Regions from separate parts of the Nonomuraea sp. NPDC050022 genome, predicted to be linked through region 1. Evidence: riboswitches for the same ligand, from Rfam matches in the RefSeq annotation. Region 1 holds a riboswitch; the other holds the start of a gene.

Region 1 (7,099 bases):
TCGGGTTCTCCGCCACCCGCTACTACCAGCTTCTCGGTGAGCTGATCGATCGGCCGGAGGCGCTCCAGCAGGATCCGATGCTGGTCAAACGGCTGCGCCGGCTGCGTTCCACGCGCCAGCGCGAGCGCGCCGCCAGACGGTTTGGCATGCGTCCCTGACCTGCTGGGTAAGGCAGGCGCGTGAAGAACATCAGACAAACGGGATCACCCGGTACGGAAGCGATCCTGAAGGATCCGGCGGGAGCCGTGATCGGGCTCGACTTCGACGGCACCCTCGCGCCGATCGTGGCCGATCCCGCCTCCGCCAGGATCCATCCGGAAGCGCCGCCCGTACTCGCCGAGCTGGGCAGGTACGTCAATGCGGTGGCGATCGTGACCGGCCGGCCGGTGGCCACGGCTCTCGAACTCGGGACCGGCCTGGCCGACGCGCCCAGCCTGGCCGACGTGCCCGGCCTGGTGGTGCTGGGACATTACGGGTTCGAGCGCTGGGAGGACGGCCGGGTCTCGGCGCCGCCGCCCCCGCCCGGCGTGCTCGAGGCCGAGGCCGAGCTGCAACTGCTGCTCGTCTCCCTCGGCGTGAAAGGCGTGGCGATCGAGGACAAGGGCCGGGCGGTCGCCGTGCACACCCGGCGCAGCGCCGACCCCGAGGGCACGCTGCAGGCCCTGCGCGAGCCGCTGGCCGCGCTGGCGAAGAAGCACGGGCTGGTCGTCGAGCCCGGCCGGCTGGTGCTCGAACTACGCCCGCCGGGCATGGACAAGGGGCACGCGCTCGGCCTGTTCCTGGCCGAGCGGGCGGCCAGGTCGGTCATGTTCGTCGGCGACGACCTGGGCGATCTGGCGGCCTTCGACGCGGTCAGGAACTCAGGGTTGCCGGGGGTGAATGTGTGCAGCGGCTCCGCCGAGGTGACCGCGCTGGCCGAGCGGGCCGACATCGTGGTGGACGGCCCCGACGGCGTGGTGTCCCTGCTGCGGGAGCTCGCGTCGGCTTTCAAGGGGCACTGATTCGCGCTAACTCGCCGACAAGTACGCAACCCGCGTGCAAGCGCGCGCCAGTACGGTCGCGGGATGTCGAAGAGATACCTCGCCGTGGCGGGCCTGTCCGTGGCCGCCGCCCTCCTCGTCCCGGCCGTCCCCGCCTCCGCGAGCGCCGCGAGCACCGCGAACCATCCGCTCAAGCTGCGCCAAGGGCTGACGCTGTCCCTTCCGAGCTCATGGAAGGTGTACGGCAAGGGCGACTGGATCCATGTCGTCACCGGCAAGTGCGCCAAGCCCAAGGGGGCGTACTTCACGCCGGAGTGCCGCGGCTTCTGGGTGCTCGGGCCCGCGGCCATCAAGGTGGGTCACGAGCTCAACCCGTACACGCCCGACCGGCCCTTCTACTCGGCGACCGACGTGGAGCCCTGCCCGCTCAACCGCAAGTGGGGCCAGACGTTCAACGGCGCGGCGGCCAAGGGACTGCGCCAGGTCGGGCCCGGTCACAAGGCGTACTACCGCGCGTGGAAGGGCACCTGCGTCACCGGGACGGGCAAGAAGCGGGCCACCTTCGTCCAGCGGGAGTGGTACCTGCCCAAGAGCGGCATCCTCGTCGTCGACTCATGGAACACCCCCGGCCTGCCCGGCGTACTCAAGCACGCGACCTGGCGATAAGCGCCCCCGGCCTGCTCACGTACGCGGCCTGGCGATACGCGCTCAGGCGCGCGGCCTGGCGATGAGCACACCGCCGGCGGCCAGGCCGATGAGGACGGGAACCAGCAGGAACGCGTTCCAGGTGCCGAAGCCGTCGGCGAGCGCGCCGAGCGCGAGCGGGCCGAGGGCCATCGCGGACCCGGCCCAGATCGGCGCGGCCGCGCCGGCCCGGTCGGGCCGGTCGCCCGCGTGCGTGATCAGCGCGGCCAGCGCGAGCGGGAAGTGCAGGGACGCGCCGAGCCCGCTGAGCGCGAGGCCCGCGTAGGACAGGACGGGCCAGGTGCTCAACCAGAAGAGCAACCAGCCCACCGCGGTGACCGCCAGCGCGCCCAGGAAGAGCCGCGCGGGTGGCAGGCGTAAGGCCAGGTACGCGCCGGCGAACCGGCCCGCCGCCAGCCCGGCCAGGAACGCGGTCAGCCCGGTCGCGGCGGCGGCCGCGCTCAGGCCGGTGCGCGCGGCGAACAGTTCGGCGGCCCACAAGTTGAACGAGAACTCCAGCGCCACGCAGCAGCTCAGCACGCCGCCCGCCACCAAGAAGCGCCACCCGGGCGGCGCCGGTCGCTCGCCGGTGGGCGAGACCGCCACGGTCGTGGCCGGAGGCCAGACCCGCGCCATCGTCACGACCAGCAGCGCGGTGAGCGCGGGGGTGAGGAGTAGCGCGGCCCGCCAGCCGAGCGTGGTCTGCGCGACCGCGCTGAGCAGGAAGGTCGCGGCCACGCCCGCCACGACGCCGACGGCGTTCGCCTCGCTCAGCGCGGCCGGCCCGGCCGGCCCGTGGTGCTCGCTGAGTGCGGCCATGGCGCTGTAGAGGGCGATCGAGCCGAAGCCGCCGGCCACGCCATAGCCGAGCAGCGTCAGGGGCAGCGCGGAGAACAGCACGATCAGGAGCACGCCCGCGTTCATCCCGGCCAGGCCGATCCAGGTGGTGGTCCGCCTGCCGTAGCGCCTGGTGAGGAGCGGGAGGGAGAGGCCGGCCAGGATGGTGCCCACGGCCATCGCGGTGCCGTGCAGGCCGGCGACCGTGCCGGAGGTGCGCTGCTGGAGGCGGAGGAGCGGCAGGGCCGCGCTCAGGCCGTAGACGAAGGTGGCGAACGTACCGAGGATCAGGTAGATCAGCCAGGTCGGCCGGTCCCTGGTCAGCCGGGTGCTCTCTGAGATCGCCGACATGCTAGGCCAGCGCGTCCAGCTGGGCGGCGAACCACTTCTGCGGCGGGAGCGCGGTGGCCGCCGCCTCCAGCCGGTCGCGGCGGTTCATGCGCTCCTCCTCGGGCATGACCAGCGCGTCGTGCAGCGCGACGGCCGTGCCGCTCACGTCGTAGGGGTTGACCAGGAGCGCGTGCGGGCCCAGCTCGGCCGCCGCGCCCGCCTCGCGCGAGAGCACCAGCGCGGCCCGCGGCGACAGGATCGGGCCCTCCTTGGCCACCAGGTTCATGCCGTCGCGGATCGGGTTGACCAGCAGCACGTCGGCCAGCCGGTAGGCGGCCAGCGAGCGCGGGTAGTCGTCGTTGACGTTGAGTATCAGCGGGTCCCAGTCCTCGGTGCCGAACTCGTCCTCGATCTCCTGGGCGCAGCGCTGCACCGAGGCGGTGTATTCGCGGTATTCGGGCAGGTCGTGCCGGCTGGGATAGGCGAACGCCAGATGCACCACCCGGCCGTGCCATTCCGGGTGGGCGAGCAGGAACTCCCGGTAGGCCACCAGCCCGCGGACGATGTTCTTGGACAGCTCGGTGCGGTCGATGCGGACGATCAGCCGGCGGTCGCCGACCTGCTCCTTGATCGCGGCGATGTTGGACTCGACGTCGGGTTCGTGGGCCCGTGCCCACAGCGCCTCGCCGTCGACGCCGAGGCCGTGCACGCCGATGCGGGTGGTCCTGCCCTCATGGGTGACCGTACGGCCGGCCCGGTCGACCTCCGCGCCGAGCAGGGCGCGGCAGCAGTCCATGAACGCCCCCGCCCAGCGTTCGGTGAGGAAACCGGCGTGGTCGGCGCCCAGGATGCCTTCGAGCACCTCGCGCGCGACATCGTCGGGCAGCAGCGAGAAGTATTCGGGCGGCGCCCACGGCGTGTGGCTGAAGTGCGCGATGCGCAGGTCGGGCCGTTCGGCGCGGAGCATCGCCGGGGTCAACGTGAGGTGGTAGTCCTGGACCATCACGCGGGCCTCGTGCCCGGCCTCCTCGGCCAGCGCCAGCGCGAACGCGCCGTTGTAGTCGCGATAGGACTCCCATTCGCGCTCGAACCTGGTGCCGAACAGCGGCGCGTTGGGAATGTCGTAGAGCAGGTGGTTGACGAACCACAGCGTGGAATTGGCCACGGCGTTGTAGGCGCGGTGGAAGGTGGCCGGCGGGATGTCGAGCATCCGCAGCGCGCCGGTGTCGTAGCCGGCTTGGTCGAGCCGACCGCCGGGCGCCTGGCGTACGGCACCACGGTCACCGTCGGACAAAGCAGCGCAGACCCACAGCACGCCGTCGTCCTTCAGGACCCCGGAGAGCCCGGACACCAGGCCGCCACCGCCACGCTTCATCGTCAGCACACCGTCGTCGGAGACGGTGAACGAGACGGGTCCTCTGTTAGAGGCGACCAGGACGCTGTTCATTAAAGCTCCCTCCGACCATAGGATCCCAGCTATGGCGCTTGATGACCTAACCGAGGAACTCGCCCGCTCCGCCGCTGCCGGAGATCATCGCGCACTCGGCGAGCTCCTGAGGCGGATCGAACCCGACGTGCTGCGCCATTGCGCCCGAATCCTGCCCTACCACCAGGATGCGGAAGAGGCCTCCCAGGACACACTGCTGGCCGTGGCGCGCAACATCGGGCGCTTCGAGGGGCGGGCCAGGTTCAGCACCTGGCTGCACATCGTGACGGCCAACTGCGCCCGTACGACGTACCGCACGCTGAAGCGCCGCTCGGCCGAGCAGACCTCCGACGAGCTCCCCATGCAGAAGCCCGACGCGCGGCGGGTCAGCGTGATCGCCGGGTCGCGGCTCGACCTGCTCGACGCGATGGAGTCGCTGGAGGCCAGCAAGCCCGACCTGGCCCAGGCCCTCGTGCTGCGCGACATCGTGCAGCTCGACTACAACGAGGTCGCCGAGCAGCTCGGCATCCCGCTCGGCACCGCGAAGTCGCGCATCCACCAGGCGCGCAAGTACGTGCAGGGCGTACTGGGGGAGGACTATCGCTGAGACCGTACGTCTCGCTTCGTGAGACGGTTGGTGGCTTGACGCGCCTGGCCAGGTAGAGTCAGGCCAAACAACTGAATATTGCTCATCCAGAGGGGTGGAGGGACCGGCCCTGCGAAGCCCCGGCAACCCTCCCGGATTCAGACTCGCTACAGGGCGAGGCCGACCGGGACAGGTGCCAATTCCGGTCTGCGGTCAAGGTGGCCGCAGGCGAAGATGAGGGAAGGCCTCGCTTCATGTCGCACGACTTCGGACCCGCTGTAGCCCTTTCTTGCCGCGAGTGCGGCACCCGTTACGAACTCGGCCCCAGCTTCGCCTGCCTGGAGTGTTTCGGGCCGCTCGAAGCGGCCTACTCCTTCGGTGACGTCACCCGGAAGGACATCGAGTCCGGCCCCGCCAACATCTGGCGCTACCGCTCGCTTCTCCCCGTTCCCGTCGACGTCGCCACCAAGCCGAACATGAACCCCGGCTGGACCAAGCTCGTCAAGGCCGGCAACCTCGGCCGCGCGCTGGGCATCAAGTCCCTGTACGTCAAGGACGACTCGGGCAACCCCACCCACTCCTTCAAGGACCGGGTGGTGGCCATCGCCGTCGAGGCGGCGCGTAACTTCGGGTTCCACACCCTTTCCTGCTCCTCCACCGGCAACCTCGCGGGCGCGGTCACGGCCGCCGCCGCAAGGGCCGGGCTCGACGCCTGCGTGTTCATCCCCGCCGGGCTGGAGCAGGCCAAGATCGCCATGGCCCGGGTGTTCGGCGGCAAGCTGGTCGCGATCGACGGCTCCTACGACGAGGTCAACCGGTTCTGCTCCGAGCTCATCGGCGACCCGCTGGGCGACAAGTGGGGCTTCGTCAACGTCAACCTGCGGCCCTACTACGCCGAGGGCTCCAAGACGCTGGCCTACGAGATCGCCGAGCAGCTCGGCTGGCGGCTGCCCGAGCAGATCATCATCCCGGTGGCCTCCGGCTCCCAGCTCACCAAGATCGACAAGGGTTTCAAGGAGCTGATCGCGCTCGGCCTGGTCGAGGACCGGCCCTACAAGATCTTCGCCGCGCAGGCCAAGGGTTGCTCTCCCGTGTCGACCGCCTACAAGGCCGGCCACGACGTGGTCCAGCCGGTCAAGCCCGACACCATCGCCAAGTCGCTGGCCATCGGCAACCCCGCCGACGGCCCGTACGTGCTCGACATCGCCCGCCGCACCGGCGGGGCGGTGGAGGACGTCACGGACCCCGAGATCGTCGCCGCCATCAAGCTGCTGGCCTCTACGGAGGGCATCTTCGCCGAGACGGCCGGCGGCGTCACCGTGGGAGTGCTGAAGAAGCTCGTCGAGACCGGGCAGCTCGACCCGGAGGCCGAGACCGTGGTGCTCAACACCGGCGACGGGCTCAAGACGCTCGACGCCGTCGCCGACGACGCCCAGCCCACGGCAGTGATCCGGCCCTCGCTCGACGCGTTCCGCGCGGCTGTCTGACAACCAGGAAAGGCAAGTTAATCATGAGCGTTTCTGTGCGGATTCCCACCATTCTGCGCACCTACACCGGTGGTAACGCGGAAGTGAGTGGGGAGGGCGCGACTCTCCGTGACGTGCTGGCGAAGCTCGACTCCGACTACCCGGGGATCGGCGCGAGAATTCTGGATGAATCGGGCAAGATTCGTCGTTTTGTCAACGTTTATGTTGGCGAAGAGGATGTCCGTTTTGTCGACGGACTTGACACGCCCGCCCCCGAAGGCGTGCAGATCTCCATCATCCCGGCGGTCGCCGGAGGGTAGTCACCCGCTCACTTCAGAAGGCGCTCCCATCTGGGGCGCCTTCTGTTTTTTCCGACAATTCAACGTTGAACGACTCACTCGCCGATGAAATGCGTAATTTGTTGATTGACTCTGTTGCCAAACGCTGTGCCACAGGTATGGTCGAGGGCGATCGTCTGGTGATTTCTCCCATATGTCAGGCGATTGAGGGTCTCGCGTAGGAATGGGCGAGATCTATGAGCCCAGTAAGAGGAGTCGGAAGTGGCGCAGGGCACCGTCAAGTGGTTCAACGCGGACAAGGGCTACGGCTTCATCGCGGTAGACGGTGGCAAGGATGTATTTGTCCATTACTCAGCGATCATGATGGATGGCTATCGCTCGCTCGAACAAGGCCAGCGCGTCGAGTTCGAGATCACGCAGGGGCAGAAGGGCCCCCAAGCGGAGTCCGTGCGAGCGGTCTGAACTCACGAAGCTGGTATGTACCGGCAGGT
Region 2 (7,099 bases), on a different contig from region 1:
CAGCCGGCGCAGCCTGGTGTGCACCGGTGGCTCGACGTCGAGCATGCCAGCCCTGGTCACCCGCCAGAACGGCTCCTGGAACGCCGGCTCCTCCGGCCTGCCGAACTCCTCGTGCGTGGCCACGTGGAGGTAGGAGCGGCCCAGGCGACGGTCTCTGAGCAGCGCGTTCACGTCCGCGTGCCGGGAGATGAGCCACTGCCCCGTCGGCTCGAAGTAGCTGACGGGGGCCTCACGCCTCAGCTCCGCGTACGCGCCGTAGGGATAGGCAACAAAATCCGGATTCCAGGGATCGAATCGCACTTTTTCATCTTATGAGGAGGCTTGCTTGGCGTGCCTGCTCCGCATCCGGATGTTGAGCAGCTCCACGATCACCGAGAAGGCCATCGCGAAGTAGATGTAACCCTTGGCGATGTGCTGGCCGAGTCCCTCGGCGATAAGCACCACCCCGATCAGCACCAGGAACGCCAGAGCCAGCATCTTGATGCTCGGATGCTTGTCCACGAACCTGCTGATCGGCCCGGACGCGAACAGCATCACCAGCACCGCCACGATCACCGCGGCGATCATCACGCCGAGCTCGTCCACCATGCCCACCGCGGTGATCACCGAGTCGAGCGAGAACACCACGTCCAGGATCATGATCTGCACGATCACCGACGCGAACGAGGTGACGGCCCGTCCCTTGCCGCCCTCCTCCTTCAGCTCCATGCTGTGCCCGATCTCGGTGACGCTCTTGGCCAGCAGGAACAGGCCGCCCAGCAGCAGGATCAGGTCACGCCCTGATATCCCGTGCCCGAAGACCTCGAACAATGGCGTGGTCAGCCGGACCACCCACGACAGTGCCAGCAGCAGGAGCAGCCGGCTGATCAGCGCCGCGCCCAGGCCCATGACGCGGGCCCGGTCGCGCTGCTCCGGCGGCAGCTTCCCGGCCAGGATGGAGATGAAGATGATGTTGTCGATACCGAGGACGATCTCTAGTGCGACCAGGGTGAAAAACCCGATCCAGATCTGAGGGTCGGCCACCCAGTCCAGCATTAGGTACTCCTCACAGCAGGGGTTTCAGTTACCAACGAGGCAGAGGCCGCATAAGTTCGCGGTTGCGATTCATGGCCGGGTGTCGGTTATAGTGCGGATGTAGGTCATGAGTGCCAGCGCATAGCCCCGGCTTGCTGGCCGGCAACCCTCGCGTCCGCGGCGGGGTGCCCCGGGTGAAGACCTGGTCCGCCACGAGGTGTGGTGGGCAAGCGCGGGCTCGCTGGGTGTTCCGGGGGTCCGATGGCCCCAGGAGGTTCGCCGTGTCCACGTTGACGATCTTCAGCTCCCTGCCCGCCCAGGCCACCGACGCGCCGGCTGCCGAGCGCGCCCATCCGATCCCCGCCGTGCTGGGCGCCGATCTGGAAGTGCCGGTCAAGGGCGGCAGGCTGGTGACGTACGCCAACCTCGACTACGCGGCGAGCGCCCCCTGTCTGGAGCCGGTCAGTGCCGCCGTCACCGCCGCGCTCCCGGCCTACTCCAGCGTGCATCGCGGCGCGGGCTACGCCTCCCAGCTCACCACCGCCCGCTACGAGCAGGCCCGCCACACGGTCAGGGCCTTCGTCGGCGCCCGCCCCGACGACGCCGTGATCTTCACCCGCAACACCACCGACGCGACCAACCTGCTGGCCCGCTGCCTGCCCGAGGGCACGACCGCGGTCGTCTTCGACACCGAGCACCACGCCTCGCTGCTGCCCTGGAAGCGGTCCGTACGCCTGGCGCCGCCCGCCTTCCCCGGCGAAGCCGTCCGCGCCGCCGACGAGGCGCTGGCCGGGATCGACGGCCCCAAGCTGCTCGTGGTCACCGCCGCCTCGAACGTCACCGGCGAACTCTGGCCCATCGCCGCCCTGGCGCACATCGCGCACCGCCACGGAGCCCGCATCCTGGTGGACGCCGCCCAGCTGGTGCCGCACCGGCGGCTCAACCTGACCGCGCTCGACCTCGACTACGTCGCCTTCTCCGGGCACAAGCTCTACGCGCCCTTCGGGGCCGGGGTGCTGGTCGGCCGCCGCGACTGGCTCTCCTCGGGCGAGCCGTACCTCAAGGGCGGCGGCGCCGTACGCTCCGTCGACGAGGACATCGAGTGGCACGAGGACGCCGAGCCTCGTCACGAGGCGGGCACCCCGAACGTCCTGGGCGCCATCGCCGTGGCCGCCGCCTGCGACGCGCTCAGCGCGACCGGCTGGACCGCTCTGGTACGCGAGGAGGAGCGGCTCATCGCCCGGCTCCGGTCCGGACTGGCCGCGATCGAGGGCGTGCGCGAGCTGTCGCTTTGGGGGCCGGACCAGCCGCGCGTGGGCATCGTCTCGTTCGTCGTCGACGGGCACTCGGCGCGCGAGGTGGCCGAGGTGCTGTCGGGCGAGTACGGGATCGGCGTACGTGACGGCAAGTTCTGCGCGCACCCGTTCGTCCGGCACCTGCTCGGCACCGCGGACGGCGGCTGTGAGGACGACACGGCGTCCGCGGTCCGCGCCTCGATCGGCATCGGCACCACGGAGGAGCACGTGGACCGCCTCGTAGACGCCCTCCGCGACCTCGCCGCCCGCTGAGGTCACGGAGGCGGCACGAGGCGGCACGACAGTCGCCGCGTCGCCGCCCGCTGAGGTCGCACGATGGCCTTCTCGCGGCCCGCTGAGGTCAGGCGCTCGGCGAACGTCCGCGCGACGGCTCGTCGATGTTCCTCATGTCATCGTCCCGGGCGGCCGGTTGCACCGGCATGGGGGCGGTGCCCGCCTCCGATGGGGCCTCCGGCCTGATGGAGGTGGCCGGCGCGTGGCCGGCGAGATCCTGCTCGGCCGCGCGGCGCTCGGCGCGCCGCCGGTAGCTGTTGTGCAGGATGCCGTCGATGCCGAGCCGGCCACCGCCCACCGCCACGAGCAGCAGGCAGGCCACGGCCAGCGCGCCGGCGAGCTCCCAGCCGCCGTTCTGCACCAGTACGCCGTGGGCGCCGTGGACGAAGATGATCGCGCCCAGCATGTCGACCACCAGCCCGAGGGCCGCCAGCCGGACCAGCAGGCCGATGATGAGCAGAATCCCGCCGACGGTCTCGACGAGGATGGCGAACCCGGCCGAGAGCTGCGGCAGCGGAATCCCCATCTGGTTGAAGGCGGCGGCCGTGACCGGTATCCCGATCTGCATCTTCTGCCACCCGTGGATCACGAAGATCACGCCGATCGCCACCCGCGAGATCAGAGCGGCAAGATCGAAAAGAATTCTTTGCACGGTTTTCTCCCCCCGTTCCCGACGTTCCTCCCCTGTCCAGTGGGCGGAATGCACCGATATAGGATTCCTTGACCTCTTCCTGTGCTGGATCACCACGACTGCCGGTGGCAGCATTGCCATATGACGGAACGCGTGGTCGGGATCGGCGTCGGGGCGAAAGAGCTGGCCACCGAGGACATGATCCTCAACATCGGCCCGCAGCACCCGTCGACGCACGGGGTGCTCAGGCTGCGGCTCACCCTCGACGGTGAGCGCATCGCCACGGCCGAGCCGATCATCGGCTATATGCACCGGGGCGCGGAGAAGCTGTTCGAGGTCCGCGACTACCGGCAGATCATCATGCTGGCCAACAGGCACGACTGGCTGGCCGGGTTCGCCAACGAGCTGGGCGTGGTGCTGGCCGCCGAGCGCATGCTGGGCATGGAGGTGCCGGTACGGGCCGTGTGGGCGCGTACGCTGCTGGCCGAGCTCAACCGGGTGCTGAGCCACCTGATGTTCCTCGGCTCGTACCCGCTGGAGCTGGGCGCGATCACGCCCATCTTCTACGCCTTCAACGAGCGCGAGCGCATCCAGGCCGTGATGGAGGAGATCTCCGGTGGCCGGATGCACTACATGTTCAACCGGGTCGGCGGGCTGAAGGAGGACCTGCCGTACGGCTGGCTGGACCGGGTGTCGGAGACCGTCGCCGAGACCCGGCGCCGGGTGCCCGACATCGAGAATCTCATTCTCAACAACGAGATCTTCCTGGCCCGTACCAAAGGCGTCGGCGTCCTGACCCGCGAGCAGATCCTGCAGTACGGCGTGAGCGGCCCCATCGCCCGCGCTTCCGGCGTCGACCTCGACCTGCGGCGCGACCAGCCGTACCTGGCCTATCCCGAGCTGCCGGTGAAGGTGGTCACGCGCGGCGCGGGCGACTGCCACGCCCGCTTCGAGATCCTGCTCGACCAGCTCAGAGTCTCGCTGGACCTGGCCGACGCGTGCGTCGACCGGCTGCGCTCGCTGCCGCCGGGCCCCATCAACCAGCGGCTGCCCAAGGTGCTCAAGGTGCCGGAGGGCCACACGTACGCCTGGACCGAGAACCCGCTCGGCATCAACGGCTACTACCTCGTGTCCAAGGGGGACAAGACTCCATGGCGGCTCAAGCTGCGCTCCGCGTCTTACAGCAACATCCAGGTGCTGCGGGAGATGCTGCCCGGCCATCTGGTGGCCGACATGGTGGCGATCCTCGGCTCGATGTTCTTCGTCGTGGGTGACATCGACAAGTGACCGACGTCGCGACTCCGCAGCGGGACAAATACGTCGACTGGCTGCGCGCTCTCAGTCTGATCGTGGTGGTGGTGTGGCACTGGGCGTTCACCATCCTGCAGTGGAAGCCCGAGGGGCCCGAACCGACCAGCCCGCTCGGCTTCACCTCGGGGCTGTGGATACTCACCTGGCTGCTTCAGGTGCTGCCGCTCTTCTTCTACGTCGGCGGCCACGTGCACCTGCTGTCGTGGAGCCGCGCCCAGGCCCGCGGCATCGGCATCGGCCGGTTCGTCTGGCGGCGCATCCGCGCGCTGGCCGCCCCCGCGCTCGTGCTGTCGGGCGTGTGGCTCACCATCGGCGCGGTCGTGACCTGGGTGTTCCATGTCGAGTGGATGTGGCGGGTGGTGCTGCTCGTGCTCAGCCCGCTCTGGTTCCTCGGCGTCTACCTGGTGCTGATCGCGCTGCTGCCCGTGGCGTTGTGGCTGCACCGCCACTACGACGTGCTGGCGCTCATCTGGCTGGGCGGCGCCGCCCTGGTGATCGACGTGCTCCGCTTCCGGTACGGCGTCGAGTGGGTCGGCTGGCTGAACATGATCATCGTCTGGGGACTGGCCCACCAGGCCGGCTTCTTCTACGACCGGATCGTCATCCTGCCCAGACGCTATGACGTGGGAGTCCTGTGGACCGGGCTGTTCGCCCTGTTCGGCCTGGTCTACTCGGGCATCTATCCGGGCTCGATGGTCGGGGTGCCCGGCGACAAGTGGTCGAACATGGCGCCGCCCACCTTCGTCATCGTGGCGCTGCTGCTCTTCCAGATCGGCCTGGTGGAGGTGTTGCGGCCGTCGATGGAGCGCGTCCTGGAGAAGCCCGGCTGGCGCCGGGTCAACGGCACCATCAACCGCTATGCCCTGCCGCTGTTCCTCTTCCACACCACGGGGATGGCGATCGCGCTGGGCCTGCTGTGGTGGTTCTTCGGCACGCTCGGCGGCGAGGTGCCACCGGACCTCAGATGGTGGCTGGAACGCCCGCTCGCCATCCTGGGCCCGCTGATCTGCACCCTCCCGGTCATCTACCTCTTCGGCCGCAAACGAGCCCCTGTCGAACGAGTGCCTGACAAGAGTTGACCATGGCCGCTAGCTTGGGGCCATTACGGCCGACATCGGGTTCCTGGCTACCTGGCCGCCTGGTGATTCGCGGCGCCGTCTACCTGGGCCGCTGATCCTCCGGGTCCTTCGGGATGCGGCAGGCGTGTTCCAGGAAGAGGGCGGCGGCGATCAGCACCACGAACGCCAGCAGCGAGCCCACCGCGATGAAGAACTCGAACCTCGGCGTCTCCCTGGTGAACAGCTGGACCGTGTGCAGGACGAACCCACCGAAGACGCCCGCGAACACCGCGCCCACATAGGCCGACGCCTTGCCCAAGGCCGCCAGCCGGGCCACCGCCAGCGGCTCGACCGGCTTGGTGTCAGGTTTGCGGTCGATCCGGGCCTTCGTCACCCACCCGCTGTAGGCCTCCCCGAGGGCCAGCAGCAGGACGGTGGGGATGGCGGTCCACGGCACGATGGGCAGGTCGGCGTAGAACTCCCTGACCACCATCCAGGCGACCAGCGCCACGACGACGATGATGCCGACCAGCAGGCCGGGGCGAGTGGGCCTCAATCCGGACTCTGGAGCTTGAGGTCAGCACGCAGCCGTACGCCGCTCTGGTCGAGGTCCGTGAGCAGGTCGGCGACCTGACCCTGGCCGGGCAGCACGCCGGCGGGGTCCACGTCCGCCCACGGGACGAGGACGAAGGCCCGCTCGTGCGCGAGCGGGTGCGGCAGCGTCAGGTCGGGGTCGTCGGAGACCGTGTCACCCACGACGATCAGGTCGATGTCGAGCGTGCGCGGGCCCCAGCGTTCGTTGCGCTCCCGCCCGAAGGCGTTCTCGACGCCCTGCGCCCGCTCCAGCAACGCCTGCGGCTGGAGCGAGGTCTCGGCGATGACGATCGCGTTGAGGTAGGGGCGCTGCCCGGCGGGGCCGCCGACCGGGTCGGTCTCATAGACGGGCGAGCTCGCGACGAACTCCAGCCCCGGTGCGTCGAAAAGGGTGTCGATGGCGTCCTGCAAGGTCTGGAAGCGCCGTCCGAGATTGCTACCGAGAGACAGTACGACGTTCACGTGCTACTCCTCTCGCTCACGTTCATTCGCGACTCCGTTGAATGGTGACGACCACGTCGTCGAACGGCAGCGGGATCGGTGCCGCGGGCTTGTGCACACTCACCTCGACCGACTCCACCAGGCCGGCGGCCAGGCACACGTCGGCGAGGCGCTGCGCGAGCGTCTCGATCAGCTCGACCGGCTCGCCTTCCACCACGGCGACCAGCGCCTGGGCGAGCTCGCCGTAGTGGACCGTCTTGCCGAGGTCGTCGGAGGCGGCGGCGGGGGCGGTGTCGAGGAACAGCGTCGCGTCGACCACGAACTCCTGCCCGAGCTCACGCTCGGCCGCCAGCACGCCGTGCCGGCCCCGGGCCCGCAGGCCCTTCAGCGCGATGCGATCAGACCTCAAGCTCGCCTTCCTCCTCGTCGTCGTCACCCTGGAGCACCGGCGAACCGTGATG

Evidence for each region. Region 1 has a riboswitch for S-adenosylmethionine ahead of thrC (threonine synthase). Riboswitches for the same ligand answer to the same signal wherever they lie in the genome.
Region 2: another riboswitch for S-adenosylmethionine. It lies ahead of ACIBO2_RS17370 (aminotransferase class V-fold PLP-dependent enzyme); the one in region 1 lies ahead of thrC (threonine synthase).

The regions. Positions count from the first base shown of each region.
Region 1 covers NZ_JBITKE010000027.1:32,496-39,594, forward strand. The annotation lists gene ACIBO2_RS58255 (DUF3263 domain-containing protein) at 1-158, shown strand, start outside; gene otsB (trehalose-phosphatase) at 189-1,001, shown strand; gene ACIBO2_RS58265 (hypothetical protein) at 1,065-1,646, shown strand; gene ACIBO2_RS58270 (MFS transporter) at 1,689-2,852, opposite strand; gene ACIBO2_RS58275 (trehalose-6-phosphate synthase) at 2,854-4,278, opposite strand; gene ACIBO2_RS58280 (RNA polymerase sigma factor) at 4,310-4,864, shown strand; SAM riboswitch class I at 4,944-5,084, shown strand; gene thrC (threonine synthase) at 5,098-6,330, shown strand; gene ACIBO2_RS58290 (MoaD/ThiS family protein) at 6,354-6,629, shown strand; gene ACIBO2_RS58295 (cold-shock protein) at 6,870-7,070, shown strand.
Region 2 covers NZ_JBITKE010000004.1:181,228-188,326, forward strand. The annotation lists gene ACIBO2_RS17360 (cytochrome P450) at 1-300, opposite strand, end outside; gene ACIBO2_RS17365 (TerC family protein) at 310-1,035, opposite strand; SAM riboswitch class IV at 1,138-1,253, shown strand; gene ACIBO2_RS17370 (aminotransferase class V-fold PLP-dependent enzyme) at 1,296-2,582, shown strand; gene ACIBO2_RS17375 (DoxX family protein) at 2,671-3,255, opposite strand; gene ACIBO2_RS17380 (NADH-quinone oxidoreductase subunit D) at 3,376-4,521, shown strand; gene ACIBO2_RS17385 (acyltransferase) at 4,518-5,624, shown strand; gene ACIBO2_RS17390 (DUF3180 domain-containing protein) at 5,704-6,159, opposite strand; gene folK (2-amino-4-hydroxy-6-hydroxymethyldihydropteridine diphosphokinase) at 6,156-6,659, opposite strand; gene folB (dihydroneopterin aldolase) at 6,682-7,047, opposite strand; gene ACIBO2_RS17405 (nuclear transport factor 2 family protein) at 7,037-7,099, opposite strand, start outside.